Regions from separate parts of the Variovorax sp. GW821-FHT09D05 genome, predicted to be linked through region 1. Evidence: predicted binding sites of a transcription regulator. Region 1 holds the regulator's gene; each other region holds the start of a gene.
What was found. Region 1 encodes sigma-54, which starts transcription at its own class of promoters, with help from an activator protein. Its sites were predicted from a motif close to TGGCANGNAANCTGCTTT; they were not measured.
Positions count from the first base shown of each region.

Region 2: the regulator sigma-54 is predicted to act here: its motif matches at 1,162-1,179, upstream of AC07O3_RS32390 (ammonium transporter).
Region 3: the regulator sigma-54 is predicted to act here: its motif matches at 1,323-1,340, upstream of AC07O3_RS14500 (pilin).

Region 1 is NZ_JBWKOZ010000007.1:426,861-430,069, forward strand. It holds gene AC07O3_RS21225 (phospholipase D family protein) at 1-873, opposite strand, end outside; gene rpoN (RNA polymerase factor sigma-54) at 884-2,485, opposite strand; gene lptB (LPS export ABC transporter ATP-binding protein) at 2,503-3,209, opposite strand, start outside.
Region 2 is NZ_JBWKOZ010000016.1:49,248-52,456, forward strand. It holds gene AC07O3_RS32380 (acyltransferase family protein) at 1-42, opposite strand, end outside; gene AC07O3_RS32385 (LytTR family DNA-binding domain-containing protein) at 205-1,098, shown strand; gene AC07O3_RS32390 (ammonium transporter) at 1,250-2,452, shown strand; gene AC07O3_RS32395 (M14 family metallopeptidase) at 2,563-3,209, shown strand, end outside.
Region 3 is NZ_JBWKOZ010000005.1:45,683-48,891, forward strand. It holds gene AC07O3_RS14490 (SEL1-like repeat protein) at 1-366, shown strand, start outside; gene AC07O3_RS14495 (hypothetical protein) at 492-719, shown strand; gene AC07O3_RS14500 (pilin) at 774-1,262, opposite strand; gene AC07O3_RS14505 (ATP-binding protein) at 1,488-3,209, opposite strand, start outside.

The DNA.
Region 1 (3,209 bases):
GCCGGCGTTCAGGTCTTCCGCCATCGGGCTGTAGCCAAGCAGGTCGTTGGGCGCGGGCGGCGGCGGCGGTGGCGTGGTGTCGGGGCCGGTGGCGACATCGAAGCGCTTCTGCAGCTCCTCGCGCGACAGGTCGCTGGCCACCACCGACTGGATCGGCCGCACGTAGATGCTGTTCCAGTACTGGTCGAACAGGCTGCCCAGCCGCGGGATCAGCGCGCCGGTGACGAAGGTGTCGAGGTCTAGAAAGTTCTCGCCCGCCGTGCGCCTGAAATACTGGTTGCCGATGTTGCGCCCGCCCGCCACCGCCATCGCGCCGTCGGCAATGAACAGCTTGTTGTGCATGCGGCGGTTCACGCGGCTGAAGTCGAAGAGCGACGCGCTGAAGCGCTTCAGCAGGCTGCCGCGCCCGGCCGGGAACGGGTTGAACAGGCGCAGCTCCACGTTGGGCGTGGCGGCCAGGCCGAGCAGCAGCTCGTCTTCGCCGGAGGTGTAGAGGTCGTCCATCAGCAGCCGCACGCGCACGCCGCGCTGGGCGGCGTCGCGCAGGGTGCGCATCAGGTAGCGGCCGGTCTCGTCGTTCTCGATCTGGTAGTACTGCACGTCGAGCGTGCGCTGCGCGCGACGGGCCAGCTGGATACGGGTGTCGAAGGCGAAGTCGCCGCCGGGCATGAGGCGAAAGCCGCTCAGGTCGGGGTCGGGCTGCGAGGCCAGCGCGATCTTGCCGAGCGCGGTGTCGGCTGACACGGCCATGGCCTTGGTGGGCGGGCGCGGCGCCTCGTCGGGCAATGTGGCGCAGCCTGCGAACAGCAAGACCGCCGCCATGACGAAAACCCAATGCCCACAACGCGAAAGCGACGGCAGGCGACGGGTCATCGGTGGCTTTCTACAGGGCCTTGCGAAGGTTGGCGGGCGCGATGCGCAGCGCCTCGCGGTACTTGGCCACGGTGCGGCGCGCGCACTCGATGCCCTGCTCTTTCAGCATCTCTGAAATCTGGCTGTCCGACAGCGGCTTCTTGATGCTCTCGGAGCTGACGAACTGCTTGATCAGCGCGCGCACCGCGGTGCTCGACGCATTGCCGCCGGTCTCGGTGCCCAGCGCCGAGCCGAAGAAGTACTTGAGCTCGACCGTGCCGAAGGGCGTGGCCATGTACTTGGCGGTGGTCACGCGCGAGATGGTCGATTCGTGCAGGCCCAGCTCGTCGGCAATCTCGCGCAGCACCAGTGGACGCATCGCGAGTTCGCCGTGCACGAAGTAGCTCTTCTGCCGCTCGACGATAGCGTTGCTCACGCGCAGGATGGTGTCGAAGCGCTGCTGGATGTTCTTGATGAACCAGCGCGCCTCCTGCAGCCGCTGCGACAGCGCCTGGCTGCCTTCGCCCTTGTGCGACTTGAGTGCGCCGGCATAGATGTCGTGCACGCGCAGGCGCGGCATCACCTCGGGGTTCAGCATGACGCGGAACTTCACATTGGTGCCGCGGCCCGTCTTGGTGACGATCACGTCGGGAATGACGATGTTGCGCTCGACGTCGACGAAGCGCCGGCCCGGCTTCGGCTCGAGCCGCGCGATGATCTGCAACGCCGAGCGCACCAGCTCCTCGTTGCTGCGGGTGAGCGTGGCCAGGCGCTTGAAGTCGCGGCGCGCGAGCAGCTCCATTGGCTGCTTGCAGATGGCAATGGCGGTCTTGCGGACCAGTTCTTCCTCGTCGGTCTCGTCCTCGCGGGCCAGGGCGCGCAGCTGGATGCCCAGGCATTCGCCGAGGTCGCGCGCGCCGACGCCGGCGGGTTCCAGGCTTTGCAGCAGGCCGAGCGCCACCTGAAAGTGATGCACGAGGTCGTCGAACTGGTCGTTGTCGTCGCCGGCCAGGCCCGAGGCCAGTGCGGGCAGCGAGTCTTCTAGGTAGCCGTCGTCGTTGAGCGATTCGATGAGAAAGCGCAGCGCGGCGCTGTCGTTCTCGTTCAGGCGCAGGCTCAGCGCCTGGCGATGCAGGAAGGACTGCAGCGACTCCTGGCTGCGCGCGAGTTCGGTGGCGTCGGCACGTTCGTCGTCGCCGAGGTTGTTCTGGCGCGCGGGCGCATCGCTGCCCCATTCGCTGTCGTCGGGCGCCATGTCGACGGTGCCGTCGCCTTCCCAGTCGGGCTCGCGCTCGGTGATCTCGGCAGCGGGGCCGTCGGTGTCGGCCGTGGTGGTGGTGCTGGTTTCGGTGGAAGCAGTGGACGCGCTGGCGGCGGGCGAAGCGAAGTCGCTTTCGCCGTCGCCGCTATCGCCGCCGTCGTCGCGCGGCACCGGGGCATCGGCCGTGTCGAGCCCGAATTCCTCGCGCGCCGCTTCTTCAGCCGTGCGCTCGAGGAACGGGTTCTCGTCGAGCATCTGCTCCACCTCCTGGCTCAGTTCGAGCGTGGAGAGTTGAAGCAGCCTGATCGACTGCTGCAGCTGTGGCGTCAACGCCAGATGCTGCGAGACGCGAAGGGATAGCCCTTGCTTCATGGGAACCGCTCCCGCCCTTACATGCGGAAGTGTTCGCCCAAGTACACCCTGCGTACTTCGGCGTTGTCGACGATCTCCGAGGGTGTGCCTTGTGCCAGCACATGCCCGTCGCTGATGATGAAAGCGTGATCGCAGATGCCCAGCGTTTCACGCACGTTGTGGTCGGTGATGAGCACGCCGATGCCGCGCTCCTTCAGGAAACTGATGATCCGCTGGATCTCGATCACCGCGATCGGGTCGATGCCGGCGAAGGGCTCGTCCAGCAGGATGAAGCGCGGCTGCGTAGCCAGCGCACGCGCAATTTCGACGCGGCGGCGCTCGCCGCCCGACAGCGCGAGCGCGGGCGAATCGCGCAGGTGGTCGACGCGCAGGTCGGCCAGCAGCTCGGCCAGGCGCTCGTCCATGTGCTGCTTCGACAGCGGCGCCATCTTGCCGTTCTCGTCGGGCTCGCTCTGGAGCTCGAGCACGGCGCGCACGTTTTCCTCGACCGTGAGCTTGCGGAAGATCGAGGCTTCCTGCGGCAGGTAGCTCAGGCCCATGCGGGCGCGGCGGTGGATCGGCATGTGGGCGATGGGCTCGCCGTCGATGCTGATGTCGCCCGCGTCGGCGCGCACCAGGCCCACGATCATGTAGAACGAGGTGGTCTTGCCCGCGCCGTTCGGCCCGAGCAACCCGACGACTTCGCCCTTCTGCACGTCGAGCGAGACGTCTTTCACGACCGTGC
Region 2 (3,209 bases), on a different contig from region 1:
GTCGTGGCGGCGATGGTCGGGCGGGAGGTTTTGGGTGGTCATCGGGGCTCCTTGAAGCTGGAAGCGGCGATGCTCGGCCTCGTGTTCCCCGCGTGGCACGCCCGGGGGACGGATCGCCCGCGCTTTGTGACGAGCGGTGGCCCTGAGGGACGAAAAGGGACGAAATTCGCCGCCCCAAGGCCCGTTTTCGGGAGAATCCCGGACATGGGAGACCCCCGCAAGAACCTGTACGAGCGCTACGAGCCAGTCCGCCGCTATGTGGAGGTGGCGTTCTGGATCGTGCTGATGACGCTGCAGGCCGTGTTCAGCACGATGGTGGCGATCGTCGACGTGCGCACGCGCGCCGTGCCGCGGGCCAACTGGGAGGTCGCGACCTGGGAGGGTTCGAGCCACCTGGTGCTGTTGCTGCTGGTTCCGGCGCTGGTTGCCGTCGAGCGCCGGTTGTCGCCGCTGGTGCGCACCCACGTGCTGCGCTTCGTGGCCTGGCATGCGGTGGCCAGCGTGGTCTTCAGCGTGATCCACGTGGTGGGCATGTTCGGGCTGCGGGCGCTGGTCTATGCCATGGCCGGCGAGCGCTACGACTTCGGCGGCTGGGTCAGCCAGTGGGGCTACGAGTACCTGAAAGACGTGCGGGTGTACGCGAGCATCGTCTTCGGCATCTGGGCGTACCGGCTGTTCATGTTGCGGCTGCAGGGCGAGGCGCGGGTGCTCGATGCGCCCGAAGCACCGGCGGAGCCGGAGCCCGTCGAACCCGAAACCCCGCAGCCTGCGCGCCCCGAGCGCTTTCTGGTGCGCAAGCTGCGTCGCGAATTCCTCATCGCGGCTACCGACATCGACTGGCTCCAGGCCGAGGGCAACTACGTCGGCCTGCACGTCAACGGCCACGACTACCTGCTGCGCGCCACGCTCACCGACTTCCTGACCCAGCTCGACCCTGCCCGCTTCGTGCGCGTGCACCGCAGCCACGCCGTGAACCTGGGGCGTATCAAGGAAATCGAGCCGCTGGACGGTGGCGACGCCCGGCTGCACATGCACGACGGCACTACCGTGCCCTGCAGCCGCCGCTACCGGGACGCGCTGCGCGCCGGGGCGGGCTGATCCGGTGCATCGCGGGCTGAGTAAAGCCCGCTATTGGTTCACAACGCACCATCGAAGAGCTTTGGGCACCATTTTTGCTTCATTGGCCCGCCGCTCCGGGTGATTCGGGTGCGGCGCACCAATTCAAACCAAAAATCAGCAAGAAGCTCCAATGGACGCACTCAAACAGGGCGCAGACGCGCTGTTCATCCTTCTCGGCGCCATCATGGTCCTGGCCATGCACGCCGGTTTTGCTTTTCTCGAACTGGGGACAGTGCGCAAGAAGAACCAGGTCAATGCGCTGGTGAAGATCCTGGTCGACTTCTCGGTCTCGACCATCGTGTATTTTCTGGTGGGCTATGGCGTGGCCTACGGCACGCATTTCTTCGTGAGCGCCACCGAACTGTCGGCAAGAAGCGGCTACGAGCTGGTGAAGTTTTTCTTTTTGCTCACTTTCGCGGCGGCCATCCCGGCCATCATTTCGGGCGGCATTGCAGAGCGCGCCAAGTTCTGGCCGCAGCTGATCGCCACGGCGGTGATCGTCGGCTTCGTCTACCCGCTGTACGAGGGCATCGCCTGGAACAAGCACTTCGGCATCCAGGGCTGGATTGCCTCGCTCACCGGCCATGAGTTCCATGACTTCGCGGGCTCGGTGGTAGTGCACGCGGTGGGCGGCTGGCTGGCGCTGCCGGCGGTGCTGCTGCTGGGCGCGCGGCGCAACCGCTACCGGGGCGACGGCTCGCTGAGCGCGCATCCGCCGTCGAACATTCCGTTCCTGGCGCTGGGCGCGTGGGTGCTGTGCGTAGGCTGGTTCGGCTTCAACGTGATGAGCGCGCAGAGCATCGACAAGATTTCGGGCCTGGTGGCCGTCAACTCGCTGATGGCGATGGTCGGCGGCACGCTGGTGGCGCTGGCAATGGGCAAGAACGACCCGGGCTTCGTCTACAACGGCCCGCTCGCGGGGCTCGTGGCCGTGTGCGCCGGCTCCGACCTGATGCACCCGCTGGGCGCGCTGGTGGTGGGCGGCGTGGCGGGCGCCATCTTCGTCAAGATGTTCACGCTCACGCAGAACAAATGGAAGATCGACGACGTGCTCGGTGTGTGGCCGCTGCACGGCCTGTGCGGCACCTGGGGCGGTATAGCGGCGGGCATCTTCGGCACGCAGGCGCTGGGTGGCATCGGCGGTGTGAACGTGTGGGCGCAGCTCATCGGCACCGTCATCGGCGTGGCATGGGCGGGGCTGGCGGGCGCGGCGGTGTACGGCGCGCTGAAGGCCTCGCTGGGGCTGCGGTTGTCGCAGGAGGAGGAATACGACGGCGCTGACCTGTCGATTCACCACATCTCGGCCACGCCGGAGCGCGAGGTCAACTGGTAGTCACCAGTGCGGCAGGGCGGGTCTGTGTTTGCTTCGCGCAGGGCCGCTCAGCACGAACGCGCGCCCTGTAGCAAACTTGCCGGACCGCTTCGTTCCATTTTCTGACGCCCATGACCCAATCTCCCCCCGCCCTCGAAGTCCTCCCCCGCGACCTCTCCGCCTACCGCAAGGGCAACACCGGCGTCGACTACGTGCACCGCTTCGAGTCCGGCAAGCCCGGCCCGCACGTGCTGATCAACGCGCTGACGCACGGCAACGAAATCTGCGGCATGACGGCCGCCACCCACCTGCTCGACAACGACGTGCGCCCGAAGATCGGCACGCTCACAGTGAGTTTTGCCAACGTGGCAGCGTACGAGTCGTTCAACGAGGCGCTGCCCTTCGACAGCCGCCAGCTCGTGCACAACCTCAACCGCATCTGGTCGCCCGAGTGGCTCGATGGCACCGAAGACAGCCCCGAGCTGAGCCGTGCGCGCATCCTGCGTCCGGTGGTGGACGCGGCCGATCACATCCTCGACATCCATTCGACCAGCCAGCCCGTCGTGCCCTTCTGGGTCTACCCGGCATTCGAGCGCAACGCCAAGGTCGCACTGGCCATCGGCCGCCCGTCGGTGCACCTCGTGATGCCCGACGGCCTGGGCTCGGGCACGCCGCTGATCCAGTACGGCAGCCACGGCGGCCCGGACGGCAAGGGCGTGGCGATGGTGGTCGAGTGCGGCCAGCACTTCTTGCGCTCCGCGTCGGAACTGGCCACAGC
Region 3 (3,209 bases), on a different contig from region 1:
GACGCGCGGGGACGGGCGATGCTCGCCTTTGCGCAGATCGCCGGTCTGATCAAGCTCGAGCTGTCCGATGAAGATCTGCACATGATCGTGAAGGCCGACAGCGGCGATGCGAACGCGCAAGCCGATGTCGGCGAGATGTTCTTCGTCGCGGGCCGCTTCGATGCGGCCGTCTACTGGCTCGATCTGGCGGCCGCGCAAGGTAATGCCGACGCCATGCAGTGGCTCGGCAACTGCCATGCATCGGGCCTGGGCGTGCCGAAGGACGACAGCCTCGCCATCATGTGGATTGCCAAGGCGGCGTCGTTGGGGCATCCGGTGGCTTGCCAGCAGATTCAGGGCATGAGGGCGGGATGCGGCGAACCGTAGGCATGCGGTTGTCTGCATGGATTGTTTGCCCTGCACTCGTGCTCACAGCACTGGCAGCTTGCGGAGGCTCACGTAGGCCTGGTGATGAGCCGGCCGATTTCGGTGCGGATGTCGCGGTGCGCAGCATGATCGTCGCGCAGCAGAAATGCAATGCGGCGGGAGTGCCGGATCTCTACGAGTGTGCTGAAGCGCCGCCTTCGTCAACAGGTGAGCGACTGGCGGCTCGCGCGGCGCTCGATATGTATCGGCTCTTTCAGCGAGGCTGTCTCGATACCACGGGTGCGGGGCAGTGCGAGGCGCTGGTGGAGGCCGCATACCGCAAGGCCAGCGCGCAACAGATCTCGTCGCCCTGACGCAGACGCAAAAAAGCCGCCAGAAGGCGGCTTGCGTTAAGCGATGCGGCTGAATCAGGTGCCGTTAGGGCAGCCCGCCGGTGCGTACTTCGAGTCAGCCGTAGTCTTGCAGCTCCAGCTGCCTTCGGCGGTACGAGTCCAGGTGATCGTGAAGGGGGTCGTTTTCAGGATTGCAGCCGCTTGGCCGGCGAAGCTGCCTGCAATGGTGCCGGTGGTAGTCAGAGCGACAGTATTTGTGGTGGATGTGCCGAGTGACGTGCCAGCCGTCGAAACCAGGGGCGAGGTCAAGCTCAAGATGCCGGAGCTGGTGGCGCCAAGGTCGCAGGCAGCCACAGCAGTCATTCCATTGTTCAGGCAATCTTCATACGCCGTCTTCAGGGCGCCGGTTTCCCCCATGGCGCGGGCTACTTGTGATTTCGCGACGTAGGTCTGGTACTGCGGAATCGCAATAGCAGCCAGAATGCCGATGATCGCCACGACGATCATCAACTCGATGAGGGTGAAACCCTTTTGCACGTTGCGTGCGAAGGAACGATGGTTCATTGTGAAACTCCTGCTGTTGAGAAAAGTGCGCCCGGAAAAACTCACCGGGACGAGCTTCTTTCTGCAGTCCGCATGCCACCCGTCCTGCGGTGGTTCATGCGTGTTTCGACAGGTGTTTCAGGAGGTAAAGGCGCGGACCCGTTCGTGCCGCTTCGTTATGACGCGCGGCGGCGCGTGCCATGGCATCTGAAGGGTGGTGTCATCGCGCGTATGCGCCGGCGTTGCTCAGTGCGCCGCAGACGCCAGCCGTTGCGCCTCGAGCGCCAGCGGCACGCGAACCTGCGCAACAAGCCCGTGTGAGCCTGACTTCAGCACCACGTCACCGCCATGCGCGCGCGCGATGGAGCGGCATACCGCCAGACCAAGGCCGCTGCCCGCAGCACGCGAGGACCGCGCCTGCGCGGTGCGATAGAACGGCTTGAACACCTGCTCGATTTCGTTTGCGGGCAGCCCCGGCCCACGATCGCCGATCTCGACCACGGCGTCGTGCCCATCGGTGAACAGCCGCACGCGTGCCAGGTGCCCGTACTTGACGGCGTTCTCGATCAGGTTGTCGAGCACGCGGCGCATGCCGATGGGGTCAACCTCCACCTGCGCGCTCTCGACGCGTCGCAGCTGCACGTTCTTGCCGACGAAGATGGCCTGCTCGACCACGTCCTCGACAAGGCTCGCGAGGTCCATGCGCTCTCGCGCGCTCACCACCGAGGCATCGCGGATGAAGCTGAGCACGGAGCCGATCATCAGCTCCATCTCCTGGACGTCTTCGAGCATGCCGGCGCGCACGTCGTCGGGCACGTCCTCGATGCGAAAGCGCAGCCGCGTGAGGGGCGTGCGCAGGTCGTGGCTGATGGCGCCGATCATCACCGTGCGGTCGTCGACGAAGCTGCGCAGCCGCGCCTGCATGCGGTTGAAGGCCTGTGCTGCGCGGCCGATCTCGGCGGGGCCCTCCAGTGCCAGCACCGGGGCTGCCGGGTCGCGGCCCAGCTGGTCGGCCGCGCGTGCGAAGCCGGCAATCGGCCGCACCAATCGGCGCGAGAACAGCCAGCCCGCAGGGGCGACGATTGCCGCGGCGATCAGGAACCACAGCAGCACGCGGCGCTGCCATGCGTTCGGAAAAGACTCGGGCACCGGCTGCACGACCACCCAGCTGCCTTCGGGCGTGTAGACCGCGGCGATGAAGTCGCCTTCGACGAACGGCGCGGGAGCGAGCCCGAAGAGGCCGCGCGCGGCGGGGCGTTCGTTGTCGGTGGTCGCAATGGGCGTCGTGATCGTCGTGTCGGTGTCTCTGGACGCACGGGGCGGTTCGGCGGGGGTGACGACGCGTGGCGGTGCAGCCGCAGTCGCCGGTGGCGTGCTGGCCGAGGATGGGCGCGTAGCGGGCTCGGCGCGCGGCGACTGCGCGATAGGGGGCGCAACTGGTGCTTCAGCCCTGGCAGGGGCTTCGCGGCGCGGGGGGCTTTCGATGACCGGCGGCAAGGCTCGCATGGAGGGGCCCGACTGAATGGAAGGGGCTCCGGGCTGGCCTTGGGCGGGACCCGATGGCGGCGCCGTGGACGAGAGGCCCGGTGGAGGGGCGGCACCGGGCGCGCCCGGCGCGGTCGCCGTGTTCGGTGCTGCCGGCCCGGGCGATGGTTGTGTGCCGACGGGGCCTGCGCCGCTGCCAGGGGGCGCCGCTACCGTGCTGCCTGGAGGGTTTCCGGCCGCGGGCGTGGGGGCGGATGTACCGACTGGTGCATCCGGTGCAGTGGCCGGCGCGTTGCCCGGCGCGGAATTCGTTGTCGTGCCGCCAGGCGGCGGTGGAGTGCCTGTGGTGTTTCCTCTCGGGCCCCTGTCAGTGCCGAAGCCGCCGCCCGGGGGGCCCATCCCACCCGGAAACGCCATGCCTCCAGGTCCACCGGGACCTCCCGGTCCGCCACCGCCACCCCCCGGCCCACCCCTCGCCTGGAC